4 regions of the Azospirillum brasilense genome follow, and region 4 is predicted to be linked to each of the others. Evidence: predicted binding sites of a transcription regulator. Region 4 holds the regulator's gene; each other region holds the start of a gene.

Region 1 (7,250 bases), 870 kb from region 4:
CAGCCGCTCCATCGGCGCGCCGGTCTCCTTCGTCGTCTTCTCGTAGCTGTACTGCAGCGCGGCCCGCTGGACCGACCAGTTGACCGACTCCTTCTCCTCCTGGCTGGCCTCGTCGAGGAACTTCACCCCGGCGCGGTAGGCGGCGGCCTTGTCAGTGCCGAGGGGATCGGCGGCATCCATCGCCTCCTTCTGCTGGCGGGCCATGATGGACTGCGCTGCCTCCTGCTCGTTCTTGGAGAAGGTGCCGTCCTTGTTGCTGGCGATGGCATGGAGGCTGCGCCGGTCGAAGCCGCCGAACAACCGCTCCACGTCCTTCCCGGTCGGGTCGGAGTAGTTCACCCCCTTGCCTTCCTTCGCCATCGCCGTGTAGGTGGCGTCCAGCGAGTCGCGGGCGTCCTGGATGACCTTGGCGAAGCCCTGGAGCCCCGGCGTCTGGCTGGTGGTCAGCACCGTGGTGGGCGGCGGCGGCAGGCCGGCGGCCTCGGCCTCCTCCTTGGCGGAGGGCTCGAAGTCTTTGCCCCCTGGGCGGCTCTTGTCGACCTCACCGCGCCCGACGCCGGGAATGTCCACGTTCGCGGCGTACTCCGCGAGACCATTCGCCCAGAGCTTCCCCTCGAAGCCCAGGTCATACATAAGCTTGGCGGCGGCCTTTCCCTTCTCATTGTCCGGTGACAGCAACCCACCCTCGCCGCCTTCCGCTTCCGCGCCGAAATCCAGTTTTTCGAACGCGTCCTCTCCCTTCGTCGCGAAATACCTGAAGGCATTCCCCTTGATCTTGTTCGGGTCGCCGCCGACGGTTTCCATCATCTCGCGGTCGATGTCCGCCGACTCCGCGCGGAAGAGGGCATTGGCCGGAGCCATCGCCGCCTGGAACGCCTCGGTGTCCTCGTCCTTCCCGAAGGCGTCGTAAGCGGCGGTGCGCGCCTCATTCAGGGCCGACATGGCCTTGTCCATGCGTTCCGTCTTGATCTTGAAGGCCTTTTCAGCCGCCCCGAGCTTCTCCGCCCAGGCTTCGTCCTCCTCATCCTCGGGCCGCTCCTTGATGAAGCGGTCCTTCACGGCGTTGGTCGCCATTTGGCGCAGTCCCAACGCCACGTCCTTCTCGGTCATCTTGCCGGACTTGACGAAGTCTTCCAGCATCGCGCGGCCCTTGGAGCCGATGGAGGCGAAGACCTTCCCCGCCACGCCGGTCAGCGACTTCGCCAGACCGCTGAGTTCCACGCTGTCCTCGCCCTTCAAGGCGGCCAGGGCGGCGGAGCCCGCGGAGGACCCGGCGTCGGAGGCCGCCTTCCAGGTCCCCTCCGCTTCGGCGGCCCCCCCGGCGGGCTTCATTTTTGTGGCGGTCGCGGTGGCGCTGGCCGTGGTGGCCGAAAACAGGGCGTTGATCGACGCGGACATGGCTTCCCCCTTTCGGTCCCGCCTGGGCCGCGGGGCCTTAATCCTTAGAGATCGAAGTAATTATTGAATGTTCCCAAATAATTTTCCCAAGGCACCTCTTAACGGACTCTTAAAACAGCCGTCAGGGCGCCAGCACCGGCAAGACCCAGGGAGCCAGCGCGATCTCCACCGGCAAACGGGCGATCACGTCGCCGTCGCCCTGCACGGGCTCCCCCGCCGGCCCGTCGATGACCACGCGGCGGGCGGGCAGGATGCGGTAGTCGGGGAATCGCGGCAGCCGCCCGGCGGTGACGCCCCACAGGTAGCGCAGGGCGTTCCCCCGCCCTGCCCGCGGAAACAGGCAGACGTGCAGCCGCGGGTCGGCCAGCCGGGCGTCGGGCGCGCAGACGAAGCGCCCCCCGTAGAAATGCCCCTTGGCGACGATGACGGAGGCGACGTCCACCGGCTCCGCGCCATCCACCGCCACGCGGTAGGGACCGCCGCCGCCCGCGGCGATCCGGGCCAGCGTTTCCACCGCATAGGCACCCTTGCCGATCAGCCGCTTCAGCCGCGCGTCAACCCGCTCGACCACCCGGGCATCCAGGCCGGCGCCGGCCATCATGGCGAAGGCGCGGCCATTCGCCACACCCAGATGCACCGGCAGTGGGCGCCCCTCCGCCAGCACCCGCGCCACGCCCTCCGCGTCCAGCGGCAGGTCCAGCTCATGGGCCAGCACGTTGGCGGTGCCCAGCGGCACGATGCCCAAGGGGATCGTCGTCTCCCCATGTCCGCGCGCGCCCAGCCCGTTGACCACCTCGTTGATGGTGCCGTCGCCGCCCGCGGCGACCACCGCGTCGAAGACGCCGGGCGCCACCGTACGGGCCATCGCCTCCGCGTCGCCGCGCCCGCCGGTGGCCCGAAGCGTCACCGCAGCCCCGTGGCGCTGCTCCAGCAGGTCCAGCACCACGCCCAGACGGCGCGCCCGGCGGGCGCCGGCCACCGGGTTGTGGATGACCAGAAGACGACGCCGGGTCGCCGCGGCCGGACTCGACGTCTCAGGCACCGATTCGCCTCCATTCGCCGCTCCGGCATCCAATATGACCATTATGCTTCAGTTTTGATAAAGTCATATTTCGCCTTTGTTTCACCGCCAAGAAGTCTTATCGAAATCAATGGACCCAACAGATGCGCGTTATTGAAATCGTTGTCAAGACAACGAGCCGCCGATATACGGAACATGTTTCCATGAACCCTTGCCAAAACGGCGATGGAGCGGGGCATGAGCGCATCACGCGACGTCAAGCAGTACCGCAGCATCTGGATCTCCGACGTCCATCTGGGGACGCGGGGGTGCAAGGCGGAGTATCTTCTCGATTTCCTGAAGCAGAACGAGTCCGAGCACCTCTATCTCGTCGGCGACATCGTGGACGGCTGGCGCCTGCGCAAGGCGTGGTACTGGCCACAGGCGCACAACGACGTGGTGCAGAAGATCCTGCGCCGGGCGCGCAAGGGCGTGCAGGTCTATTACATCCCCGGCAACCACGACGAGGCCGCCCGCGACTACGCCGGCCTGCAGTTCGGCGGCGTTCATGTGGTGGAGGAGTGGATCCACGTCACCGCCGACGGGCGGCGGCTGCTGGTCACCCACGGCGACCGCTTCGACGTGGTGGTGAAGTACGCCCGCTGGCTGGCCTTCATCGGCGACAACGCCTACGTGACCCTGCTCCAGGCCAACACGCTGTTCAACTGGGTCCGCCGCAAGCTGGGCTTCCCCTACTGGTCGCTGTCCGCCTTCCTGAAGCACAAGACGAAGACGGCGGTCGAATTCATCGGCAACTACGAGACCGCCCTCGGCGACGAGGCCCGGCGCCGCAAGGTGGACGGGGTCGTCTGCGGCCACATCCACACCGCGGAAATCCGCGACATGGAAGGAATCCTCTATTGCAACGACGGCGACTGGGTCGAGTCCTGCACCGCCTTGGTCGAGCATCCCTGCGGCCGGCTGGAGATCATCGACTGGGCGGCGGACATCCGCCGGCGCACCGCAACGACGCTCCCCGCCCGCCTTCCGGCAAAGGAGAAGACGGAGAAGGAGAAGGCGGCCAAGGAGTCGGTTGCGGCGTGAACATCCTGATCGTCTCCGACGCCTGGCTCCCCCAGGTCAACGGCGTGGTGCGCACCATCGGCACCGTCCGTTCGGAACTGGAGGCCATGGGCCACCGTGTGGAGGTGATCGGCCCCGACCGCTTCCGCACCGTGCCCATGCCCACCTACCCGGAAATCCGACTGGCGCTTGGCGCGGGGCGGCGGTTGGCGGCGATGATCGACGCGCTGCGCCCCGACTGCATCCACATCGCCACCGAAGGGCCGCTGGGCTTCGCCGCCCGGCGCTACTGCCTCGCCCGCGGCAAGCCCTTCACCACCGCCTACCACACCCGCTTTCCCGAATATGTGCGCGACCGGGCGCCGGTCCCGCTGGCGCTCAGCTACGCGGTGGTGCGCCGGTTCCACAGGCCCTCCTCGGCAGTGATGGTGGCGACGCCGTCCATCGAGAGCGACCTCGCCGCCCGCGGCTTCACCAACATCCGGCGCTGGACCCGCGGTGTCGACACCGAGCTGTTCCGCCCCCGCGCCAAGGGCTTTCTGGCGCTGCCCCGCCCCATCGCCCTCTATGTCGGGCGCGTCGCGGTGGAGAAGAACCTCGAGGAGTTTCTGAGGCTCGACCTGCCGGGCAGCAAGCTGGTGGTCGGCGATGGCCCGGCCCGCGCGGAGCTTCAGCAGAAATATCCGGAGGTCCATTGGGCCGGCGCCCGCCATGGCGAGGAGCTGGCCCAGCATTACGCCGCGGCGGATGTCTTCGTCTTTCCGTCGCGCACCGACACCTTCGGCCTGGTGCTGCTGGAGGCGCTGGCCTCGGGCGTGCCGGTGGCCGCCTACCCGGTGCCCGGCCCGCTGGACGTGGTCGACGGCTCCGGCGCCGGCTGCCTGGACGAGGATCTCAAGGGGGCGATCGAGCGCGCCCTGACCATCCCGCCGGAACACTGCCGGGACCATGCCCTGAACTTCTCCTGGCGCCGCTCCGCCGAACAGTTCCTGGCGAACCTGCGCCCGTTCACCTGAGGGCGGCATGGGGCGGGGCCGGCACGCGGCCGGTCCCGCCCTTTCCGATCACGCGGCGCGGATGCGCTGCATGAACAGGTCCACGCTCTCGCGCAGGCGGTCGGACTCGCAGTGCAGATTGCCGGCGGCCCCCAGCACCTCCTCGGCGAGGCTGCCGGTCTCCGACGCCCCTTTGGTCACCGCCCCGATGGTGTCGGTCACGCTGCGGGTTCCGCGGGCCGCCTCCTGCACGTTGCGGACGATCTCCTGGGTGGCGGCGGTCTGCTGCTCCACCGCGGCGGAAACGGTGATGACGATGTCGTTGATGCTGCCGATGGTGGCGCCGATGCCGCTCAGCGCCTCGGCGGAGCCGCGCGCCACCTCCTGGATGCTGGCGATCTGGGCGGAGATGTCCTCCGTCGCCTTGGCGGTCTGGTTGGCGAGGTTCTTGACCTCCTGCGCGACCACCGCGAAGCCCTTGCCGGCCTCGCCGGCGCGGGCCGCCTCGATCGTCGCGTTCAGCGCCAGCAGGTTGGTCTGCCCGGCGATGCTGTTGATGAGCTGGAGCACCGCGCCGATCTTCTGCGCGGCGTCGACCAGACCGTTCACCGTGGCGTTGGTCCGCTCCGCCTCGGCCACCGCGCCGCGGGCGATCTGCGAGGACTGGGCGACCTGCCGGCTGATCTCGCCGATGGAGCTGGTGAGCTGCTCCGACGCGGCGGCGACCGTCTGCACGTTGGCCGACGCCTGCTCGGCGGCGGCGGCGACGGCGAGCGACTGGCGGTTGGTGGCGGCGGCGATCTGCGCCATGCGCTGGGCGTTGCCCTTCATCTCGTCCGACGCGGCCACCGTGTTGTCGGCGATGCCGCTGACGCTGCCCTCCAGGCTGTCGGCGACCTGTTTCAGGATGGCGCGCTTGCTCTCCTGCTCGGCCGCCGCGTAGGTCTCCAGCAGCACTTCGAGGTCGAGCCACGCGACCCGTCCCAGCGTGTCGCGCAGGGCTGCCCGCTCCGCCGCCTTCCGCGACCCGAACAGCGATCCGCGGCCCTCCGCCGCGTCGAGGCCCAGTTCGCGGGCGATGCCGCTGGATACCGTGTGGTGGCAGATGGCCACCGCATAGCCCGGCACACCGTGGTCGTAGAAAGCCTTGGCCAGCCGATGGGCGGACTCCAGGAAGCCCGGGCCGAAGTCGCCCGAGACCACGCGGGTCCAGTGGGCGACGCGCGCGGCGTGGACGTCGGGCAGGGTCAGGGCGTCGCGGATTTCCGGCCAAGCCGCGAAGGCGCTGTGCCATTGTTCCAGCAGCACGGGCAGACGGTGCTGCGCGAAGTCCCGGTTGGCGCGCAAACGCGCGATGTCCGCTTCGGTGATGTTGAAGGCACGGAGCCGGTTTTCCTGGCCGTCACGTTCCTGTACGCCCGCCATGATGTTATCATCCTGAAATATTGAAGGCCGACGCATTGCCCGCCTTCCTCGAAGTTGCCGAGGTTTCTACGCCATCAGAATAGCAACGGATTGCTTCAAAATTATCATAAGAGGTCCCAAAATCGTCATACTCAGGTATGCGATCCGCTCCTATCCGGCCATCAGCCTTCCGGCGGGCGTTAGCGCAAAGCCTTACCTCTGCCACAGCCCCCCATGCTAAAGTGGACAGGACCGCGACCGGGAAATCTGGCCGCGTTGGTTTTGTCGGATGGCGTTTCGACCCGCATGCTTCAGTCACTCTACCGCGGCCTGACGACCCTCGCCGGGCCGGCGGTTCGTCTGTATCTCGACCGGCGGCTGGCCGCCGGCAAGGAGGACTCCGCCCGCCGGGAGGAACGCTTCGGCACGGCCGCGCGCCCGCGCCCACCCGGACGGCTCGCCTGGATTCACGCGGCCAGCGTGGGGGAGGCCAACTCCGTCCTCGTCCTCATCGACCGCCTGCTCGCCGAGACGCCGGACCTGACGGTCCTGATGACCACCGGCACGGTCACCTCGGCGGAGCTGATGGGCCGCCGCCTGCCGAAGCGTGCCTTCCACCAGTATGTGCCGGTGGATCTGCCCGCCGCGGTCGACCGCTTCCTCGACCATTGGCGCCCCGATCTGGTGCTGTGGACGGAATCGGAGATCTGGCCGAACCTGCTCGGCGCCGTTCGGGCGCGCGGCATTCCGGCGGCGCTGGTCAACGCCCGCATGTCGGAACGCTCCTTCAACCGCTGGCGCTGCGCGTCGGGGCTGATCACGCCGCTGCTTTCGACCTTCCAGGTCACGCTGGCCCAGTCGGAGGAGGACGCCGACCGGCTGCGCCGTCTCGGCGCGCGGGGCGTCGTCAGCGTCGGCAACCTGAAATTCTCCGCCGAGCCGCCGCCCGCCGATCCCGCGGCTCTGGCGGCGCTGCGCGCGGCCTGCACCGGGCGTCCCGTCTGGCTGCTCGCCAGCACCCACCCCGGCGAGGACGAGTTGGCCGCCGCGGTGCATGACGCGCTGGCCGAGCGCCTGCCCGGCCTGCTGACCCTGCTGATCCCCCGCCACGCCCACCGCGGCCCCGACATCGCGGCGCTGCTGCGCCAGCGCGGCCTGACCGTCTCGCGCCGCGGCGAGGGCGCCCTGCCCGCCGCCGCGGACGCCGTGCACATCGCCGACACGATGGGGGAGATGGGGCTGTTCTACCGGCTGGCCCCGGTGGTCTGCATGGGCGGTTCCTTCGTCCCCCACGGCGGCCAGAACCCGGTGGAACCGGCCCTGCTCGGTTGCGCCGTCCTCTACGGCCCGCACATGTGGAACTTCACGGA
Region 2 (7,250 bases), on a different replicon from region 4:
ATCCTCCGGGGCGAAATGCAGGTGGTGGCGGATGCGCTTGGCGGCGAGTTCCATCAGGCTTTTGTCGATGATGTCGCCGATGTGCTCCAGGTTGATGGCGAAGGCCATCAGGTCGTCGACCCGCCGGGTCTCCTCGGCGTCGAGATGGCGGCGCCCCAGCTTGGCGAGGTAGAGCTTGAGCGCGGTGTGCAGCCGGTCCACCCGGTCGTCGGCGCGGCTGACCTCGGCGATCGGGCGTTCGTCGTTCTGACGCAGGGCGGTCAGGCTGCGGCGCAGCATGTCCTCCACCAGATCGCCCAGCCGCAGCGTCTCGCGCACCGCACCGGCGATGGCGACGGAGGGCGTCTCCAGAGCCGATTCATCGAGATGCCGGGGCGTCGCCGCATCCTCCCCCGCGTCCTCCGGCTGGGGCAGCAGCCCTTCTGTCAGCCGGGCCAGCGGCGTCACCAGCGGCAGGAAGAGCAAGGCCAGCGCCGCGTTGAAGGCGACATGCGCGCTGACCACCGCCGTCAGCGGGGCCATTCCGGCCAGGAGGGCCGCCGCCATCGGCACCAGCGGCAGGGCCAGCAGCGATCCGGTCACCCGGACCAGCAGATTGCCCAGCGGCACCCGCCGCGCCGCAGCACCATCCGCCGAGGTCGCCAGCACGGCCGGCACCGCACCGCCCAGGTTGGCGCCCAGGACCAGGGCCACCGCCGTCTCGGTCCCGATCACCCCCGCCCCGGCCAGCGACCCCGCCAGCATCACCGTGGCGAGGCTGGAATGCACCGCCGCGGTCAGCGCCGCGGCGACGATCAGGGCGAACAGCGGCTCGCCGCCCAGCGCCTCCAGCATCGCCTGGACCAGCGCCGACTCCCGGACCGGCAGGGTGGCCGCGCCGAGCAGCTTCAGGGCGAGCAGCATCAGCCCGATGCCGACCAGGATGCGGGCCAGCGCCCGCCGCCCGCGATGCTCGCCGCCCAGCGCGTGCAGCGCCCCGCCGAGCAGCAGCAGGCTGGGCGACAGCCAGTGCAGGTCGATGGCGAGCAGCCGGGCGACGAGGCTGGTCCCGACGTCGGCGCCCAGCATCACCGCCAGCGCCATGGGGGTGGTCATGAAGCCCTGCCCGGCCATCGAGGCGGTCATCAGGGCGGTGGCCGTGCTGCTCTGCACCGCGATGGTGGCGGCGACCCCGGCCAGGAAGGCGGCCAGACGGTTGCGCGTGCCGTAGCCGACCCAGCGGCGGACCGCCGCGCCGCCCCACCGGAAGACGCCCGTCCGCACCAGCCGCAGCGCCCACAGCAGCAGCGCCACGGCGCCGAGGATGTCGATCAGGACCAGGGTGGGCGAGACGGCGATGGTCGAGATGGTGGGCCTCCCGGCGTGTGGGCCTCAACAACAGGACGATGGAGAGTGGGGCGTCATGAAAACGTAACAATCGCAGGGCGCAACCTGATCCCCCGCGAAAGGCGTATCCCTTTTGCCGGGATGCGGCCCTTACCCCCGCGTCACCAGCCGGATGCCCAGCGCCACCGGCAGGATGCCCAGCAGGTCCCAGGGCTGCACCGTTTCGCCGAGCAGCGCCCAGCCGAACAGCATCCCGAGGGGCGGCATCAGGAAATGATAGGCGCTGGCCTCCGTGGCGCTCGTCCGTTGCAGCAGGCGGAACCACAGCAGATAGCCGCCGATCGACACCACCAGCGCCTGATAGACCAGCGACCCGGCGAAGCCGGCGGTCAGCCGGATCGACCCGGCGTCCTCCAGCAGCAGCCCGAGGGGCAACAGCGCCAGCCCCGCCGCCAGCACCTGCACCCCGGTGCCGGCGAGCAGCCCGGTTCGCGGCGCCAGCCGCTTGAACAGCAAGGTCCCCGCCGACAGCGCCACCAGAGCGCCGACCGCGAGCGCGATGCCCAGCGGCGCGTCGGTCCCGCTGCCCAGCCGTCCGCGCACCACCAGCGCCACCCCGGCCACCCCCAGCGCCAACCCCACCGCCTTGCGCCGGGTCATCGCCTCGCCCAGCAGCAGGGCGGCCAGCGCCGCGGTCAGCACCGGGTTCGCGCTGACGATCAGCGCCGTCAGGCCGGAGGACACGTGGGTCATGCCGCTGTAGCTCAGCCCCAGATAGAGCGCGTGGTTGAGCAGGCCGAGCAGCGCCAGCAGGCCGAGGGTTCGCCCGCCCATCCCCCGGTACTCGCCCCGCCACGCCGCAACGGCGGCCAGCAGCGCCCCGGCGATCAGGAAGCGGAAGGCCAGCAGCAGCAGCGGCGGGCAGTCGGCCAGCCCGATCTTCCCGGCGGCGAAGGCCGAACTCCAGGCGAGGCAGAAGGGAACGACCAGGGCGAGCGGCGCCGCCCGCGGGTCGGTCAGGGGTAAGGAATGCGTGGCGGCGTGCGTGGCGGCGTTCGTGACGGCGTTCGTCATGGCCGGTCCTCTCCCATGCGGAAGGCTGTGCGTCGGAGAGAGGATGGCGCGGAGCCTTTCCATTTGGAAATTGGATGATATCATCCATTGCATTCGAAATCTGAATGGTTGGTCCGATGCGCGAAATGGATCTGGGCCTGCTGCGCACCTTCGTATCGGTGGTGGATGCCGGTGGCTTCACGCGGGCCGGGGAACGGGTGCACAAGACGCAATCGACGGTCAGCCAGCAGATCCGCCGGCTGGAGGAGCAGGTCGGCCGGCCGCTCCTCGACCGCAACAGCCGCGCCGTCGCGCTGACCGACGACGGGGAGCGGCTGCTCGGCTACGCCCGCCGGCTGCTGGCGCTGAACGACGAGGCGAACGCCGTGCTGTCCGGACGCCCGGCGGCGGAGGTGGTGCGGCTCGGCGTGCCGGAGGATTACGCGGTGGAGCGGCTGCCCCGCCTGCTCGCCGACTTCGCGCGGGCGAACCGGCGGCTGCGGCTGGACGTGCGCTGCGACCTGTCGGTGCGGCTGCGCGCCGACGTGGACTGCGGCGACCTCGACATCGCCCTGGTCAAGCAGGAACCCGGCCACCCCGGCGCGCTGCGCGCGTGGCGGGAGCCGCTCTGCTGGGTCGGCCCGGCGGCGGAGGACCTGCACCGCGAGGACCCGCTGCCGCTGGTGCTGTTCCCCCAGGGCTGCGTCTACCGCAACCGCGCGGTGCATGAGCTGGAGCGCGCCGGACGGCGCTGGCGGGTGGCCTATTCCAGCCCCAACCACGCCGGGGTGCGCGCCGCGGTGTCCGGGGGGCTGGGCGTCAGCGTGCTTCCCCACAGCGCCCTGCCACCCGGCGCGCGCTTCCTCGGCGTGGCAGACGGCCTGCCCGCGCTGCCGGAGACGGAGCTGGCCCTGCTGACCGGAGGCGCGGCGCGGAGCGCGGGGGTGGAGATGGTCACCGCGCTGCTGACGGAAAGCCTTCCCGAACCGGTGTGGGCATGACGGGCCGGCGGGACGGGGCCAGGGACGGGTTACCTCTTTCACGCACCCCAAAAAGGTCACGCCCCTAGCGGCGGTCGGATGGATGAAGACGTCGCCCCCGGATGTTCATTCGGGTGAGACGTATCCTGGAGCCATCATGACGCACATTCGCTTCACCCCCAAAACCCTCGCCATCGCGCTGCTGGCCGGTGTGGCGGCCTTGGGCGCTGGAGCGTCCCCGGTCCTCGCCGACCCGCCGGACTGGGCGCCGGCACACGGCTGGCGCGCCAAGCAGGAGCGCCATCACGAGCGCGACCGCCATGACCGCGACCGGCACGAGCGGGCCCGCTATTACGAGCATGGCTACATCGACGGCGGTTATGGCGACGGGCGCGTGGTGATCGTCCGCCGGCCCCCGCCGGTGGTGGTCTACGAGGAGCCGCCGGTCGTGCATTACGCCCCGGCCCCCGTCTACATCGAGGAGCCGCCGCCGGTGATCGTCCAGCAGCGCCCGCGCGTGGTCCGCGCGGCGCCGCAGGTGGTGGAGTGCGGGCCGCTCGACGGCGACCTGATCGGCGTGCTGGGCGGTGCGGCGGTCGGCGGGCTGGTCGGCTCGCAGTTCGGGCGCGGCGACGGCAAGCTGGCGGCGACCGCCGCCGGCACGCTGGGCGGCGCCATGCTGGGTGGCGCGATGACGCGCGGCGGCGGCTGCTAAAGCGAACTTCCGTTCGCTTTAGACTCACATCGCCTCATTCGCCGGCGGGCTCCGGTCGCATGCGCGACCGGGACCGCCGTCGCGGTCCAAAGCGGATTGCAATCCGCTTTAAGCCCTTACAGAGGTCAACCGACGCCCCAGCCACCGGTGTCCGGGAAGGGGACCGGCGGCGGCGGGGCCGTGCTCGTCGCTGAGGGCGCCACCAACCCCGTGGGCAGCGGCGGCGCGTCCGCCGGGGTCGGCAGCAGGCGGGCGGCCCTCGTCCACCAGCGCGGCTGCGCCGCCTGGATCGACCGGGCGGCGGCGGCGGCGCGCTCCGCATCGGCGTAGAGGCCGAAGCAGGTCGCCCCGCTGCCCGACAGGCGGGCCAGCAGGCAGCCGTCCGTGCCGTCCAGCGCCTCCAGCACCGCGGCGATCACCGGAGCGACGGTCAGCGCCGGCTCGGTCAGGTCGTTGCGCCGTTCCTTCAGCAGCGCGGCCAGCGCCGCGGCGTCGGCGGGCGCTTCGGTGAAGCGGGCCGGGGCGGAGAAGCCCCCCCGGCGTGCCTTGAACACGGCGGGGGTCGGCACCGGCACGCCGGGGTTGACCAGCACCGCGAAGGTCTCCGGCAGGGCCGGCGCCTCCTCCAGCACCTCCCCCACGCCGCTGAAATAGCAGCTCCGCCCGGCGACGCAGACCGGCACGTCGGCGCCCAGCGACGCCGCGACCTCGTAGAGGCGCTGGTCGGCCACCGGCATGTCCCACAGCCGGGCCAGGGCGCGCAGCGTCGCCGCGGCGTCCGCCGAGCCGCCGCCGATTCCGGAGGCGATGGGCAGCATTTTCTCCAGCGCGATCATCGCGTCGGCCTCACGCCCCAGCCGGGCGGCCAGCGCGTAAGCGGCGCGGATGACGAGGTTCTGTGCCGGATTCTCGCCCATCAGCGCCGGGCCGAAGGGGCCGGAGATGGCCAGCCTCGGCCCGACCGGCGGCAGGTCGGCCCCGCGCAGCGCGATCCGCGCCACGCCCGGCTGCACCGTGACCCGGTCCGCCACGTCGGCGAAGGCGACGAGGCTGTCCAGCTCGTGATAGCCGTCGTCGCGGCGGCCCACCACATGCAGATAGAGGTTCAGCTTGGCCGGCGCGGCTTCGGCGATGGCGCTCATGGTCGGGTCCCCGCAAACGAAAAACCCTTCCTCCCGACAGGGGGAAGACGGGCTTTATGCGGCATGGGTGCGGCGAGCGCCAGACCCCACATGGCCGGCCACCGGACAAAGGATCGGCACCGGCGCGTCATCCACCCTTGACGCCTCGCCCCCGCGCGCCTAGCTTTCCGGCCATGACGACGCGCACGCACCATTCCAGCCGCTATTATCCGCTGCTCCCATAGGGCGGCGCGTTCAGTCTTGACCATATGAACCATGCCGCCGCGGACCGGCGGCATGTGCTTCGACAGATGATCTCCGGGACGCGGCCCTTCCCTTCCGGAGATCAGCACCATGGCGACCCCCGCCGCTTCCAGCCCCTTCCAGTCCGACTTCCTGCGCGTGCTCGACGAGCGCGGATTCCTGCACCAGGGCAGCGACCTGTCGGGCCTCGACGCCCTGCTGCGCCGGGGGCCGGTTGGCGCCTACATTGGCTTCGACGCCACGGCGGACAGCCTGCATGTCGGGCATCTCGTGTCGATCATGGTGCTGCGCTGGTTCCAGAAGACCGGCAACCGGCCCGTCGTGCTGATCGGCGGCGGCACCACGCGCATCGGCGACCCCAGCTTCCGCGACACCAGCCGCCCCATGCTGGACGACGCGCAGATCGCCGCCAACATGGGTGGCATCGGCCGGGCCTTCACGCAGTACCTGTCCTTTGGCGAGGAAGCGAACGGCGCGGAGATGGTCGACAACGCCGACTGGCTGGACGAGCTGCGCTACATCCCGATGCTGCGCGACATCGGGCGGCATTTCACCGTCAACCGGATGCTGAGCTTCGACTCCGTCAAGCTGCGGCTCGACCGCGAGCAGCCGCTGACCTTCCTGGAGTTCAACTATATGATTCTCCAGGCCTTCGACTTCCTGGAGCTGTCGCGCCGCCACGGCTGCCGGCTGCAGATGGGCGGGTCGGACCAGTGGGGCAACATCGTCAACGGGATCGAGCTGGCCCGCCGCGTCGACGGGACGGAGCTGTTCGGCCTGACCACGCCGCTGCTGACCACTGCGTCGGGCGCCAAGATGGGCAAGACGGCGGCGGGGGCGGTGTGGCTGAACGCCGACCGGCGCAGCCCGCACGATTTCTGGCAGTTCTGGCGCAACACGGAGGACGCCGACGTCGGCCGCTTCCTGCGCCTGTTCACCGAACTTCCGCTGGACGAGATCGCCCGGCTGGAAGCCCTCCGGGGCTCAGAGATCAACGAGGCCAAGAAGATCCTCGCCCATGAGGCGACATCCCTCTGCCACGGCGCGGCCGCGGCGGCCGAGGCCGGGGAGACCGCCCGCCGCGTCTTCGAGGAGGCCGGGGCCGGCGATGGCCTGCCGACGGTGGAGGCCGCCCGCGCCGACCTCGCCGCCGGCGTCCGTCTGGCCGACCTGCTGGCCGCCGCCGGGCTCGCCGAATCCAAGGGCGCGGCACGGCGGCTGATCCGCGACGGCGGGGCGCGGGTGAACGGCACCCCCGTCACCGACGAGGCGGCGCTTCTGACCCTGGCGGACCTCAACGGCGAGGGGCTGATCCGCCTGTCCGCCGGCCGCAAGCGCCACGCGTTGGCCCGGGTTCGGTGAGCGGAGCCGAAGCCGGGCGCCCTCAGCGGCCCCCGGCTTCGGCCACCACCTGCTTCAGGTGATGGGACGACACCGGCTTGTGCAGGATGGCGAAGCCGCTGCGCTGGGCCTCGACGATGCGTTCGGGGGCGGTGTCGCCGGTCAGGATGATGCTGGGGATCGCCGCCCGGCAGTGGGCGTGGATGGCGCGCAGCGCCTCCGGCCCGGTCTTGCCGTGGCGCAGCCGGTAGTCGGCCAGGATGACGTCCGGCCGCCGCCCGGCCTCGTCGAGCAGGCGGATCGCCTCGTCCCCGGCGGTGGCGGCGATGACCTCGTAGCCCCAGCCCTCCAGCATGGCGCGCAGTCCCATCAGGATGATCACCTCGTCGTCGATGATCAGGACGAGCCGGCTCCCACCGCCCTCCGTCCGGCCGACCGCGGGAACGGTCG
Region 3 (7,250 bases), 190 kb from region 4:
CGTCCAGATCGACGACGAGGCACGGGGTCTGCGGACGCTGCTCTTCGAAAAAGCGCGCAATCTTTTCGGTCATCTCAGTCTCCCGGACGCAAGATGAAGGTGTCGGACGAATTGTGAAAAAGCAGGGGCGGAGCGGCCGAACGCTGCTGACCGGTCAGAAAGAAAAGACGGTCAGGCGTTCAGGCCGCCCATACTGGACTGCCGTGTCGCCTTGCGGGGAAGAGCTGAACTGGACAGAACCGGAAAGAGTCGGAGACGGGTGAGCCGGCGCCCACCCACAACAACATGAACCATCGTAACCTCCAAGTCGCCGCCTTGCTTAAGGGACGGTCGGGGATCACGCGTTACGTCGTTGCATAACCACATCTCGAAATGACGAGGGGCGGGCCAGCGGCACGTGCGCTTGCGAGTTGCGGTTACATAGATCGAACGGGCCGCCTTTTAAAGTGAAAAATGCGACCGGGCGCAAAAAAGTAGCAAGCGTTACGCAAAGGTAAAAATAGGGAGGAATAACATGGACTTGAGTACGGCCATTCCGGTCTGGGACATGGCGGCCCGGCTGGCCGCGGCGGCGGTTTGCGGGGCGGCGCTGGGACTCGACCGCGAGATCCGGGGCAAGGCGGCGGGGCTGCGCACCCACACGTTGGTGGCCATCAGCGCGGCGGTGACTACCCTGGTTGCGCTGGAGCTTTACTGGGGCATGGCCGGGAAGGGAACCGGCGGGGGCGACATGGACCCCACCCGCGTCATCCAGGGCATCGCTCAGGCCATCGGCTTCATCAGCGCCGGGGTGATGTTCCGCGCCGGGACCACGGTGCGCGGGGCGACCACCGCGGCGCTGATCTGGATGGCCGGCGCTCTGGGCATCGCCTGCGGGGCCGGCTTCTACCTGCTGGCGGGGATGGCGCTGGCGCTCTGCCTCGGCGTCACCATCGTCTTCTCCTACGCCCTGCGCTGGATTCCGGACTCGGTCAAGCGCGAGGACTGACCAGGAACCGGTGGGCCAGCGCGGCGCCCAGCGCGACCAGCCCGATCGCCGTCATCATGGGAAGCTGGCTGTCCGCGTGGGTGTGGCCGAGCGCCACGCCGATCAGCGCCGCCACGGTCATCTGCACGAAGCCGACCAGCGAGGAGGCCAGCCCGGCCATCATCGGGTAGGGGCCGACCGCCCCGGCCATGGCGTTGGGCAGGGTCAGCCCGGCGCCCAGCAGGAAGAGGAAGACCGGGGCGATGACCGCCGCCAGGTGCAGCACCCCGCCCAGCGCCAGCCCCACCCCGAGCAGCCCGCCAGCCAGCGAGACCGCCGTGCCGGTGCGGATCATCCGCGGACCGCCCAGCCGCGCGCTCAGCCGCCCGGCCAGGAAGGAGCCCACCGCGTAGCCCAGCACCACCGCGCCGAAGCTCGCCCCGAACTGCGCCGGCGTCAGGTGCAGCCGCCCGATCAGCACGAAGCTGGACCCGGAAATGAAGGCGAAGATTCCGCTGTAGGCGAAGGCCACCGTCAGCATCTGCCCGACGAAGCCGCGGTCGCGCAGCAGCAGCGCGTAGTTGGCGAGCAGCCGGCCGGGCTGCAGCGCCGTCTCGTCGCGGTTGGCGTTGGTCTCGCCCATCAGGGTCCAGGTGGCGGCCAGGATCAGCGCGGCGAAGCCGGTCAGCAGCAGGAAGTTGCTCCGCCAGCCGAACCACTCCGTCAGGACGCCGCCCAGGATCGGGCCGGCGGCCGGGGCCAGCGTCATCGCCATCGCCATGTAGGCCAGCACGGTGGCCGCCCGGTCGCGTCCGAAGACGTCGCGCACCACCGCCCGCGCCACCACCGGGCCGCAGCAGGCGCCCAGCGCCTGGAAGAAGCGCGCGACGATCAGCGTCTCGATGTCGTCGGTCAGCGCGCAGGCGGCGCTCGCCAGCAGATAGATGAGGATGCCGCCGAGCAGGGCGGGCCGCCGCCCGAAGCGGTCGGACACCGGCCCGTAGACGAGCTGCGACACCGCGAAGCCGGCGAGGAAGACCGACAGGGTGAGCTGCACCGTGGCGATGTCCGTGTCGAACACGCTGACCAGGGTGGGCAGGGACGGAAGATACAGGTCGGTGGACAGCGGGCCGAAGGCGACGAGCGCTGTCAGCAGCACGCGGACGGTCAGGGAATCGGGACGGGGCATGGAAGGGATCGGGCCGGGAACGATGGGGGAGGCGCACTCTAGCAGAGGCTTGGCACAGCCCCGTCACGGCGTTTCGGCATGACCGTCATTTGCATGTGAAACCATTCCCGTGTCGTCGCCGCTTCCCTCGCCGTACCGCAGCAGCCGGGCGCCGTTGGCCTTCAGCCAGAGGCGGGGCGTGCGCACGTCGCCGGTCAGCTGCGCGCACAGCGTCCAGAAGCGCTGGGAGTGGTTCATCTCGCGCAGATGCGCCACCTCGTGCCCCACCACGTAATCGAGCACGGACTCCGGCGTCAGGATCAGCCGCCAGGAGAAGGAGAGGCGGCCGGTGGCCGAGCAGCTTCCCCAGCGGCTCTTGGTGTCGCGCACGGTGACGGCGGCGACCCGCGCGCCGATCAGCGCGGCCTTGGCGCGCGACCGCTCGGCCAGTTCGCGCCGCGCCTCCGCCATCAGGAAGTCGCGCACCCGGCGGGCGACATGCTCCGCCCGGCCGCCGACCAGGATCGCGCCGTCCTCGCGCCGGGTCGCCCCGCGCAGCTCGGGGGCGTGCCGGATGACGTGGTCGACGCCGAGATAGGGCACCACCGCGCCGTCGGCGAAGGGAAGCTGCGGCGGCAGGGCGGCCAGCCGCGCCCGGACCCAGCCGTCGTGCCGCCCGACGAAGCGCAGCGCCTCGGCCTCTGGGACGCCCACCGGGATCACCACCTGGATCAGCCCGCGCCCGGCGTCCACCCGCAGGGTCATCCGGCGGGCACGGGCGCTTTCCCGCAGCTCCAGCGGCACGGGCAGGCCGGCGACGGCCAGGGCGCGTGGCGCCTTCGGGCGTGGGGCCTGGGCTTTGGCCTGGGCTTTGGAGGGGTGGGATTTGCGGCGGAAGAGCATACCTGACTTATAGCCCGCATGGCCGGCCGGGGCCAATGGCGCCTTTCTCTCTCACATTCAAACGGAATTTGTCCCAAGTGAGTTTTGCATGTGATATTTGACTTGGATGGGCAAGTGGCCGGATAAATGTGCTCTGATCTCAGTTTTTGCGGTGAAGTTGTGGTCGAGTATACCAGAAAGAACTCAACCGAAGGTCATATGACTGATCGTGCGATCTGGCTTGAGGCTCTGGTCTCCGCCAACGGCGCCGCTCACGCTCTGCTTGGGCTGGACGCGCGGCTTCTCGTGGTCAACCAAGCTTTTGCCGCCGCCTTCGGCCGCCTGCCGGAGGAGGTGGAGGGCCGGGAGCTGACCGAGCTGGACGTCCCAGCGGCCATCGTGTCCCAAGTCGGGGCACAACTCCGCCGTGTCGTCCTCACCGGGACTCCGGTGTCGGCCTTCGGCCTGCTGCCCCGGGGCGAAATGGTGCTGAGCCCGGTGCGCGACGCGGACGGGGTGATCACCGCGGTCGCCGCCATCGCCGACACCAACGCCGCCGCCCTGGCCGCCGCCCGCGCCGAGGCCGAGCGGGTCCGCCAGGAGGCCGAGACGGGGCGCACCGCCATCGGGCGCTTCCTGTCCGCCGCCAGCCACGACCTGCGCCAGCCCTTCCAGGCCATGCACCTGTTCCATCATCTGCTGATGGGCCGCCTGACCGATCCCGGCGCGCGCGACCTCGGCGAGAAGCTGGAGATGTCGATCGAGGCGGCGGAGGGACTGTTGCGCGCCCTGCTCGACGTGTCGAAGCTGGAGGCCGGGCTCGTCCGGATGCAGGTGCAGAGCTTCCCCATCGACGAGACGCTGGGCCGCCTGCTCAACGAGTTCGCGCCGGAGGCCGACGCCAAGGCCCTGCGCTTCAACGTCCGTCCCGCGGACGTGGAGGTGAGCACCGACCCGGTGCTGCTGGAGCAGCTTCTGCGCCCGATCCTGTCCAACGCCCTGCGCTTCACCGAGTCGGGCGGCGTGCTGCTGGCGGCGCGGCGGCGCGCTGCGCATCGAGGTGTGGGACACCGGCATCGGCATCGCCCCCGCCGACCACGCGGCGATCTTCGACGACTTCCACCAGCTCGGAAACCCGAACCGCGACCGCCGGCACGGGCTTGGGCTGGGGCTCGCCATCGTGCGGCGTCTGGCGGCGCTGCTGGGGCTGCGCGTCTCGCTGCGTTCGGTGCCCGGCAAGGGCTCCGTCTTCGCGGTGGAGGTCCCGCTGGCGGCGGCGAGCGCCGCGGAACTGCCGGTCGAGAGCAGCAGCGCGGCGTGACAGGGCGGGGAGCCGCTTTCCCTCCATTTTATCGAACGAACAGAGAGCGCCGGCCTCGCTTGCGCTCTCCGACCCGTCCTTCGGCGCCGCGCCGGGCATCGACGGAACGCGCATAATTCCTCCCAAGGCCGGGGCCGTTCACGGCCCGCCGGCCCCGGCGTCATGGTCTGGGTGCGCCACGGGCGCGGCCCGGGATCGGAGGAAAGCATGCATCGCAAAACAGGGTGCCGGCTGGCTGGTTGTCTGGCGGGGATGACGATCGCCGCCTTCGCGATCCTGCCCGCCAGGGCGCAAACGACGAGCCTGGACTGGGATCAGCGCGGCTGCGTCTTCGGACCGCGGCCCGGTCTGGATCGGCTGGTGTCCGGCTACAACCCCGGTGCGCAGCCCTATTACTGCCCGCCGCCCGCCGCGCTGTATCCCGCGCCGCCGGTCGCGGCCCCGACGGCGTCGCTCTATCTGTCGGCGCCGAGCCGGTCCTACTGCCTGCTGCGCTCCTCCGGCCTGATGGGGGACAGCCTCTCGTACCTGGCCGGGTCGCTGTGCCGGGACGACTCCGCGCTCTGGGCGCTCGCCCAAACACGGCACCCCGAGAGATGACGTAAGGGTGATAGTCCGTACTGATACGTACGGCTGATTGACAGCCTCCCTCTCTGTCCTTAAGGCTTGCAAAAAAAGGAAACACGCAAACGGGGAGGAAAACCATCGATGCCGGCGCAGCACCCGTCACCACCCTAAGTCCCGTTCCGTGCCTCACGCAGGACCGACGTTGCAACCGCCAGGAGCGGATGCGGCGCGTCCGTGCGCGCGCGTTCCGGACACGTCATCAAATCTTCACAAGACCGTCGCGGGACCGCAACCCGCGCCCTGCATGTCAGCACATCACGCAATCGATTGGTTCCAGGGAGAGACCACCATGCTGACCCGCCGCAAGCTCGCCGTCTCGACGGCCGTCTTCGCGCTCGCCGCCGGTTTCACCGGCGCCGCCTATGCCCAGCAGAAAACCGTCATCGAATTCTGGCATGGCCTGCCCCAGCCGCTCGGCGGCCAGCTTGAGCAGGTGGTGAAAAGCTTCAACGAGAGCCAGGACAAGGTCCAGGTCAACCCGACCTTCAAGGGCAGCTATCCGGAGACGATGCAGGCGGCCATCGCCGCCTTCCGCGCCGGCAACGCCCCGCACGTCGTGCAGATGTTCGAGGTCGGCACCGCCACCATGCTGTCCGCCGGTCCGGCCATCAAGCCGGTGCACCAGCTGATGAGCGAGACGGGGTCGGGCCTCGAAGCCGCGGCCTACATCCCGGCGGTCCGGGGCTATTACAGCTCCAAGGACGGCAAGATGATGGCCCTGCCGTTCAACAGCTCCACCACCATCACCTTCTACAACAAGGACGCCTTCCAGAAGGCCGGGCTCGACCCCAACAAGCCGCCGGCGACCTGGCCGGAGGTGGCCGACGCGGCGCGCAAGCTGAAGGCGGCGGGCGTGACCTGCCCGATGACCTTCTCCTGGCCGACCTGGACGCAGTTCGAGCAGGTCGGCGCGCTCCACGACAAGCCCTTCGCATCGGAGGCCAACGGCTTCGGCGGGCTGAACGCCACGCTGAAGATCAACGACCCGTTCTTCGTGAAGCATCTCCAGACGCTGATCGACCTGCAGAAGGAAGGCGCGCTGCGCTACGGCGGGCGCGACAACGCCGCGGACTCGCTGTTCCCGTCGGGCGAATGCGCGATGATCCAGGCCTCGTCGGGCCTGCGCGGGCGCATCGTCAAGGAGGCCAAGTTCAACTGGGGCGCCGCGCCGCTGCCCTACTGGCCGGACGCCATCGCCTCGCCCAAGAACTCGATCATCGGCGGCGCTTCCTTCTGGGTGATGACCTCGCCCAAGCGCACCGCCGACGAGTACAAGGCCGTCGCCGCCTTCTTCAGCCACCTCGCCCGTCCGGAGGTGGACGCCAAGTGGCACATGGACACCGGCTACGTCCCGGTGACGCTCCAGGGCTTCGAGCTGGCCAAGAAGGAAGGCTTCTACGACAAGAACCCCGGCGCCGAGGTGCCGGCGGAGCAGCTCACCCGCACCGCCACCACGGAGAACACCATGGGGCTGCGGCTGGGCAACCTGCCGGAAATCCGCAACATCATCCAGGAGGAGATGGAGAAGGCGTTCCAGGGCCAGCAGACCGCCCAGCAGGCGCTGGACAACGCGGTGAAGCGCGGCGACACGGTCCTGCGCAACTTCGAGCGCGCCAACAAGAACTGAGCAAGGCTTATGGGCTGTTCCCTCTCCCGTCCCGGGAGAGGGTGGCCCGAAGGGCCGAGTGAGGGTCGACCGAGGATCGAAGAGCTGATCCTTGGCCTTACCCTCACCCTTCCCACGCTTCGCGCGGGTCCCTTCCCTCTCCCGGGGCGGGAGAGGGCGGAAAGAACCGGAGACAACCGAAGGGTTCCATGCAACGTCGCGTGATTTTCGACAACAGGGCGCTGCCCTACCTGCTGCTGGCGCCGCAGGTGGCGGTGACGCTGATCTTCTTCATCTGGCCGGCGGCGCAGGCGCTGTGGCAGTCGGTGCATCTCCAGGACGCCTTCGGGCTGCGCAGCCAGTTCGTCGGGCTGGAGAATTTCCAGGCGGTGCTGAGCGACCCGAACTATCTGGAGACGGTCAAGACCACCATCGTCTTCAGCGCGTCGGTGACCGTCCTGTCGCTGGCCTCCGCGCTGGGGCTGGCGGTGATGGCCGATTCGAAGATCCGGGCGGCGTCCGCCTACAAGACGCTGCTGATCTGGCCCTACGCCCTGGCGCCCGCGGTGGCGGCCGTGCTGTGGATGTTCATCTTCAACCCGGACATCGGCATCCTGGGCCGCGCCTTGAACAACCTCGGCTACGCCTGGGACTACCGGCTGAACGACGGTCAGGCATT
Region 4 (7,250 bases):
GCTGATCACCGGCATCGCCATGGCGGTGGCGGTTCCGGTCGGGCTGATGGCGGCCATCTTCATGTCGGAATACGCCAGCCCCGGTCTGCGCACCTGGCTGAAGCCGATCCTGGAGGTGCTGGCCGGCATCCCGACCGTGGTCTACGGCTTCTTCGCCGCCCTGACCATGGCGCCCTTCGTCCGCGACCTGGGCAACAGCCTGGGGCTGAGCGTCAGCTCGGAATCGGCGCTGGCCGCCGGCTTCGTGATGGGCGTGATGATCATCCCCTTCGTCAGCTCGCTGTCGGACGACGTCATCAACGCGGTGCCGCAGAGCTTGCGCGACGGCTCCTACGGGCTGGGCGCCACCAAGTCGGAGACGATCCGGCTGGTCGTGCTGCCCGCCGCCCTGCCGGGCATCGTCGCCGCCATCATGCTGGCGGTCAGCCGCGCCATCGGCGAGACGATGATCGTCACCATGGCCGCCGGCCTCACCGCCAACCTGACCGCCAACCCGCTGGACGCCGTGACCACGGTGACGACGCAGATCGCCACGCTGCTGGTCGGCGACCAGGAGTTCGACAGCCCCAAGACGCTGTCGGCCTTCGGGCTGGGCCTCGTCCTGTTCGTCGTGACCCTCACCCTCAACATGGTCGCCCTCCGGGTGGTCCAGAAGTATCGAGAGAAATATGACTGACCTCGTGGAACAGGATACGCGGGCCATGTCGGTCGCCGTCACCAAGTCGCGCTACCAGAGCGAGGAGTTCTCCGCCCGCCTGCGCCGCCGCTACGCCGCGGAGCGCCGGTTCCGGATCGCCGGAATGGTCGCCGTGGGGATCGCCTCGCTGATGCTGGTGGTTCTGCTCGGCTCCATCGTCAGCAAGGGCTACACGGCCTTCTGGCAGGCGCAGATCCGTCTGGAGGTGACGCTGGACAAGCAGCAGGTCGAGGAGCGGAACTACACCGCCCTCGTCCGGCAGGCGCTCTACGCCCAGGTCCCGGCCGCCACCGACCGCGCCACCCGCCGCTCGCTGAACGACCTGCTGTCCTCCGGCGCGCCGTACGAGCTGGAGGCGATGGTCAACGCCAACCCGTCCCTCATCGGCACCACGCAGACGGTCTGGGTCCGCGCCGACGACGAGATCGACCAGTTCATGAAGGGCTTCATCCGGCGCGACGTGCCGGAGAGCGAGCGCCGGCTGAACGACGTCAAGATCGCCGCCATCGACGCGCTGGTCGCCAACGGCTCCATCCGCAGCAGCTTCAACACCACCCTGTTCACCGCCGGCGACAGCCGCGAGCCGGAACAGGCGGGCATCCTGGGGGCCGTCGTCGGCTCCGCCCTGACGCTGGTGGTGACCATGCTGCTGTCGGTGCCCATCGGCATCGCCGCCGCGGTCTATCTGGAGGAGTTCGCGCCGAAGAACCGCTGGACCGACCTGATCGAGGTGAACATCAACAACCTCGCCGCGGTGCCGTCGATCATCTTCGGCCTGCTCGGTCTGGCGGTGTTCCTCGGCTTCTTCGGGCTGCCGCGCTCCGCCCCGCTGGTCGGCGGTCTGGTGATGGCGCTGATGACCCTGCCGGTCATCATCATCGCCTCGCGCGTCGCGCTGAAGGCGGTGCCGCCGTCGATCCGCGAGGCGGCGCTGGGCGTCGGCGCCTCGCCGCTGCAGACGGTGACGCACCATGTCCTGCCGCTGGCCCTGCCGGGCATCCTGACCGGCACCATCATCGGCATGGCCCGCGCGCTGGGCGAGACGGCGCCGCTGCTGATGATCGGCATGGTGGCCTTCATTGTGGACATCCCGGGCGGCCTGACCGACAGCGCCACGGCCATCCCGGTGCAGATCTACATGTGGGCGGACAGCCCCGAGCGGGCCTTCACGGAGCGCACCTCCGCGGCGATCCTGATCCTGCTCGCCTTCCTCATCCTGATGAACGGCCTGGCCGTCTTCCTGCGCAAGAAATTCGAGAGGCGTTGGTAACCCCATGAGCGTCCAGACCCACATCCCGGCCACGGCCATGGCTTCGCGTCCCGCCGCCGGCATCCACGGCACCAAGATGGTCGCCCGCGACGTCAAGGTGTTCTACGGGGCCAAGCAGGCGCTCAAGGGCATCAACCTGGAGATCCAGGAAAACCGCGTGATGGCGCTGATCGGCCCGTCCGGCTGCGGCAAGTCGACGTTCCTGCGCTGCCTGAACCGCATGAACGACACCATCGAGAACTGCCGCGTCGAGGGGCTGATCGCGCTCGACGGCGAGGACGTCTACGGCAAGAACATCGACGCCGTGCAGCTCCGCGCCCGCGTCGGCATGGTCTTTCAGAAGCCGAACCCCTTCCCGAAGTCGATCTACGACAACATCGCCTACGGCCCGCGCATCCACGGCATCGCCAGCCACCGCGACGAGATGGACGAGATCGTCCAGACCTCGCTGCAGCGCGCCGGCCTGTGGAACGAGGTGAAGGACCGCCTGCGCGAGCCGGGCACCGGCCTGTCCGGCGGCCAGCAGCAGCGCCTGTGCATCGCCCGCGCCATCGCCGTCAGCCCCGAGGTGATCCTGATGGACGAGCCCTGCTCGGCGCTTGACCCCATCGCGACGGCCCACATCGAGGAGCTGATCGACGAGCTGCGCGAGAACTACACGATCGTCATCGTCACCCACAACATGCAGCAGGCGGCCCGCGTCTCCCAGAAGACCGCCTTCTTCCACCTGGGCGACATGGTGGAGTGCGACGACACCGAGGAAATCTTCACCAACCCGCGGGACGAGCGCACCCAGGGCTACATCACCGGCCGCTACGGCTGATCGCCGGCCTCTGATCCCCGGCACCGCCGCGACTCCTCCTCAGCGAAGGACGTGAAGCATGAGCAACGAACACATCGTGCGTTCCTTCGCGCACGAACTTGAACGCCTGTCCAACCTGATCACCCAGATGGGCGGCGTCGCCGAAGCGCAGGTGGACGCCGCCGTGAAGGCGGTGGCCCGCCGCGACGTCGCGCTGGCCGCCCAGGTCATGCAGGCCGACCAGCGCATCGACGCCTACGAGCGCGACATCGACGCCGAGGCCGTGCGCCTGCTCGCCCTGCGCCAGCCGCTGGCCCAGGACCTGCGCGAGATCGTGTCGGCGCTGAAGATCGCGTCGGACCTGGAGCGGATCGGCGACTACGCCTCCAACATCGCCAAGCGCTCGCTGGCGCTGGCCCAGGTGCCGGTGGTGCGCCCGGCGGTGGCCATCCCGCGCATGGGGCGGCTGGTCGAGTCGATCATGAAGGACGTGCTGGACGCCTACATCGAGCGCGACGTCCAGCGCGCCATCGCCGCCTGGGAGCGCGACGAGGAGCTGGACGACCTCTACACCAGCCTGTTCCGCGAGGTCCTGACCTACATGATGGAGGACCCGCGCAACATCACGCCCTGCACGCACCTGCTGTTCATGGCGAAGAACCTGGAGCGGATCGGCGACCACGCCACCAACATCGCCGAGACCATCCATTATCTGGTGGTCGGGACGACGCTGCGCGCGGCGCGTCCGAAGAACGACGGCAGCAGCTTCGCCGTGGTCGAACCGGGCGGTTCGGTCATGGATGCGGCCACGGAGTCGGTGGAACGGGGGCGAGTGGAACGGGGATTGCCGCGGGACGGCGGCCCGGATAACGATGGAGCGGGACATGCCGCGTGACGGCGAGACGCGCAGTGGGAGCGGGACAAGCATGAATTCGGCGCTGAAGCCGCTCGTCCTCATCGTCGAGGACGAAGCCGACATCGTGACGCTGCTGAAGTACAATCTGGAGAAGGAAGGCTTCCGCGTGAACGCCGCCACCGACGGCGAGGAAGCGCTTCTGCTGGCCGGTGAGCAGACGCCGAACATCGTCCTGCTCGACTGGATGCTGCCGCTGATGTCGGGGCTGGAGGTCTGCCGCCAGATGCGCCGCAACAGCAAGATGCGCGACATCCCGATCATCATGCTGACCGCCCGCGGCGAGGAGGCGGACCGCGTGCGCGGCCTGAATTCCGGCGCCGACGACTACATCACCAAGCCCTTCTCCCCGACCGAGCTGGTCGCCCGCATGCGCGCCGTGCTGCGCCGCTCGGCCCCCGGCATGACCGACGAGACGCTGCAGTTCGCCGACGTGACCATGGATCTGGCCGCCCACCGGGTGCGCCGGAACGGGCGCGACGTGCATCTGGGGCCGACCGAGTTCCGCCTGCTGCGCCACTTCATGCAGCATCCCGGCCGTGTCTTCTCGCGCGAGCAGCTTCTCGACGTGGTGTGGGGCCACGACGTCTATGTCGAGCCGCGCACCGTCGACGTTCACATCCGCCGCCTGCGCAAGGCGATGAACGAGGAGACGGAGATGGATCTGATCCGCACCGTCCGCTCGGCCGGCTACGCGCTGGACAGCAAGTCCATCTGAGGTGTGGGATACTTGGGGAACAACAGGGTCTTCACGGATTGCACGGATTTGAACACGGATTTCGCGGATTCTTCTTCATGCGTGCGCAGCGCGAGCCGGATCGATCAAGATGCGCGTAGCAAGCCCAAAAAAAATCCGTGTCATCCGTGCCTAAAGCGAACTTCCGTTCGCTTTAGACTCACATCGCCTCACTTGCCGGCGGGCTTCGGCCGCATGTGCGGCCGGGACCGCCGTCGCGGTCCAAAGCGGATTGCAATCCGCTTTAAATCCGCGAAATCCGTGTAAATCCTGTTGCCCACCAAGAGTCCAATACCCTTACCCCTCCAGCAGCCCCACCGCCTCCCGCAGGATCGCCACCTTCGGGCCGAAGCGCTTCGCCGGGTCGCTGTCCTCGATGAAGCCGATCATCATGCGCAGGGCGTGCGCCACCCGCGGGGCGAGATCGGGATGCGCCGTCACATGCTGCGCCAGATGGGCCAGCGCGTCGCGGTAGGGCCGGCCCTCGAAGCCCTCCGCGGCGATCGCCTCGAAGCGGTTCGCGTGTTCGATCACCAGACTGTGGTCCATTGGGCTGTGGTCGTCGGTCATCGCGCTCACACGAAGAGGATCGCGCCGGTCTTCGGCGCGTCGTTCAGGAAGGTGACGACGCCGCCGGTCTTCACCGGCACGTCGGCGCGCAGAGGGGCGCCAACAGGCAGGCCGAGCGCGCGCAACCCCATCTCGCAGGCCATCACCGTGACCTTGAGCATCACGCAGGCCTCCAGCAACTCCTCGAAGCCGGCCAGCCCGTTGGCGGTGAAGGCGGCGTCACGCTCCGCTGGGCGGCTGCCGTCGTCGGCGGGGTCCAGCCGGTGCCAGCCCGGCGTGCCGTCCGTGTCTGCGGCGAGCAGCGTGTTCAGCGCGCGGCCGGTGAAGAACAGCGTGACCTTGCGGTTGGTCGCCGCCGCCGCGCTGGCCATCACCAGGGCGTAGTGCACCCGGTCGAAGCCGCCCGCGAACAGGACGATGGACAGGGACTCGGGACCTTCCATGGGTCGGGGCTCTCCCAATCGCCGCTCAGTGGGCGGACAGGTCGTGGATGGTCGGGTGGGCGCCGCACAGCGGGCAGTCCGGGTCGCGGCGCACCGTGATGCGCTGGAACGAGGCGTGCAGCGTGTCCAGCATCATCAGGCTGCCCGACAGGCTCTCGCCGATGCCCATGATTTCCTTCAGCACCTCGGTCGCCTGGAGCGAGCCGACGAAGCCGGCCAGCGCCCCCAGCACGCCGCCTTCGGAGCAGGACGGCACCAGCCCGCGCGGCGGCGGTTCGGGGAACAGGCAGCGGTAGCAGGGGTGCGGGTCGCCAAGATGCGCCTTGAAGGTGGAGACCTGCCCGTCGAAGCGCAGGATCGCCGCCGACACCAGCGTCTTCTTCGCGAAGTAGCAGGCGTCGTTGAGGAGGAAGCGCGTGGCGAAATTGTCCGAGCCGTCGGCCACGATGTCGTAGCGCCCGATCAGGTCCAGCGCGTTGTCCCGGGTCAGCCGCGCCTTGTGCACCTCCACCGCCACGTCGGGGTTCAGCGCGCGGATGCGGGCGGCGGCGCTTTCCACCTTCGCCAGGCCCAGGCTCGATTCGTCGTGGATGACCTGCCGCTGCAGGTTGGACAGGTCCACCGTGTCGTCGTCGATGACGCCGATGGTGCCCACGCCGGCCGCGGCGAGGTAGAGCAGCAGCGGCGCGCCCAGCCCGCCGGCCCCGACGACCAGGACGCGGGCGCGCAACAGCGCCTCCTGCCCGACGCCGCCGACCTCCGGCAGGATGATGTGGCGGGAATAGCGGTGAAGCTGGGTGTCGGTGAAATCCATGATCCGCAGAATAGCGCGGAACGCCCCATGCCGCGCAAGTCCCCTCGCTTCAGGCCCTCGCCGTGGGCGGCGGCGTCAGGCGAGCAGGCTCATCTTGTAGGGCGTGGTCTTCGACGTGCTGGACGACTTGTTCGCATCCTCCGCCGCCCACTGCTTCAGCCGGGCCTCGCGCTCCCGCATGATCTTGTCGAACGGGCGTTCCTCGGTCGATTCGGGCGTCTTGGCGACCTTCTGGACGAAATTCAGCTGGTACGGGATTTCGCCGACCACGTTCTTCGGCGGGACGATCACCAGCTCATACTGGCCGGGTTCGACCTTGAAGCTGGGCTTCTTCAGCATGTCCTCGCCCGACTTCGTCGGGTCCATCGTGTCGCCGGAGGCCACGACCTTGCCCTCCTTGCTCATGAGGGCCCAGCGCGTGTAGGGCAGGGACATGTTGCCGACGAACTCGCCGCCCTGGGCGACGGTCAACGTGTGCTTCTGGACGCCGCTGTCGTTGCCGACGACGGCGCGGGCGATGCCCTTCATCTGGGCGCCGCTCCCCACCATCATGATGTTCTGGCGTTCGGTGATGTCCAGCGTGTACTCGCGCTCGTTCACCCCGCGGACGGCCTGGGAGATGACCGCGGTGTAGGTGCCGGGGCCGAGCTTCGCGCTGGTCTCCGCCGCCTCGTTCTTCGCCTTCGCCTCGGCGACGACCTTGTTGTTCTGGTCGACGATCTTGATGTTGGTGTTGATGTCGGAGATTTTGAAATTGAATTCGCCGGTCTTCGACACCGTGAACTGGCGGTAATCGGTGGATGCGAGGTTGGAGTCCAATTCGTTGGTGATGCCGCGGAACTGGAACCAGTTCATCGTCGAGGCATTCGGAATCGCGACGCCCATGGTGGTCTCCCCCGCTGGTCCTGTGCCGTCCGCTCCGCACCGTCGGGCGGCCGCGCCGCAAAGCCGCGCCGTCGCCTCAAAGGGCGGAGCCGCGCCGGCCGAAAGCTCCGGCGCCGACAG

The links. Region 4 encodes PhoB, which activates phosphate uptake and scavenging genes when phosphate is short. Its sites were predicted from a motif close to TNTCATAAAACTGTCA; they were not measured.
Region 1: D3869_RS04315 (diacylglycerol/lipid kinase family protein) is a predicted target of PhoB. The motif match lies at 2,487-2,502, and genes of this name have one in related genera.
Region 2: D3869_RS21155 (Na/Pi cotransporter family protein) is a predicted target of PhoB. The motif match lies at 1,399-1,414, and genes of this name have one in related genera.
Region 3: ugpB (sn-glycerol-3-phosphate ABC transporter substrate-binding protein UgpB) is a predicted target of PhoB. The motif match lies at 5,160-5,175, and genes of this name have one in related genera.

The regions. Positions count from the first base shown of each region.
Region 1 covers NZ_CP032345.1:868,583-875,832, forward strand. The annotation lists gene D3869_RS04305 (hypothetical protein) at 1-1,398, opposite strand, end outside; gene D3869_RS04315 (diacylglycerol/lipid kinase family protein) at 1,520-2,440, opposite strand; gene D3869_RS04320 (UDP-2,3-diacylglucosamine diphosphatase) at 2,657-3,502, shown strand; gene D3869_RS04325 (glycosyltransferase family 4 protein) at 3,499-4,497, shown strand; gene D3869_RS04330 (globin-coupled sensor protein) at 4,546-5,901, opposite strand; gene D3869_RS04335 (3-deoxy-D-manno-octulosonic acid transferase) at 6,187-7,250, shown strand, end outside.
Region 2 covers NZ_CP032346.1:1,575,224-1,582,473, reverse strand. The annotation lists gene D3869_RS21155 (Na/Pi cotransporter family protein) at 1-1,293, opposite strand, end outside; gene D3869_RS21150 (DMT family transporter) at 1,477-2,400, opposite strand; gene D3869_RS21145 (LysR substrate-binding domain-containing protein) at 2,517-3,380, shown strand; gene D3869_RS21140 (glycine zipper 2TM domain-containing protein) at 3,517-4,074, shown strand; gene D3869_RS21135 (4-(cytidine 5'-diphospho)-2-C-methyl-D-erythritol kinase) at 4,200-5,216, opposite strand; gene tyrS (tyrosine--tRNA ligase) at 5,550-6,821, shown strand; gene D3869_RS21125 (PAS domain S-box protein) at 6,844-7,250, opposite strand, start outside.
Region 3 covers NZ_CP032345.1:1,929,688-1,936,937, forward strand. The annotation lists gene D3869_RS09320 (type III PLP-dependent enzyme) at 1-73, opposite strand, end outside; gene D3869_RS09325 (MgtC/SapB family protein) at 515-988, shown strand; gene D3869_RS09330 (multidrug effflux MFS transporter) at 972-2,156, opposite strand; gene D3869_RS09335 (M48 family metallopeptidase) at 2,220-3,038, opposite strand; gene D3869_RS34730 (sensor histidine kinase) at 3,237-4,454, shown strand; gene D3869_RS09345 (hypothetical protein) at 4,546-4,938, shown strand; gene ugpB (sn-glycerol-3-phosphate ABC transporter substrate-binding protein UgpB) at 5,255-6,592, shown strand; gene ugpA (sn-glycerol-3-phosphate ABC transporter permease UgpA) at 6,781-7,250, shown strand, end outside.
Region 4 covers NZ_CP032345.1:1,736,594-1,743,843, forward strand. The annotation lists gene pstC (phosphate ABC transporter permease subunit PstC) at 1-676, shown strand, start outside; gene pstA (phosphate ABC transporter permease PstA) at 669-1,967, shown strand; gene pstB (phosphate ABC transporter ATP-binding protein PstB) at 2,005-2,790, shown strand; gene phoU (phosphate signaling complex protein PhoU) at 2,849-3,664, shown strand; gene phoB (phosphate regulon transcriptional regulator PhoB) at 3,696-4,400, shown strand; gene D3869_RS08440 (hypothetical protein) at 4,716-4,967, opposite strand; gene D3869_RS08445 (DsrE family protein) at 4,994-5,431, opposite strand; gene D3869_RS08450 (HesA/MoeB/ThiF family protein) at 5,457-6,245, opposite strand; gene D3869_RS08455 (hypothetical protein) at 6,321-7,130, opposite strand.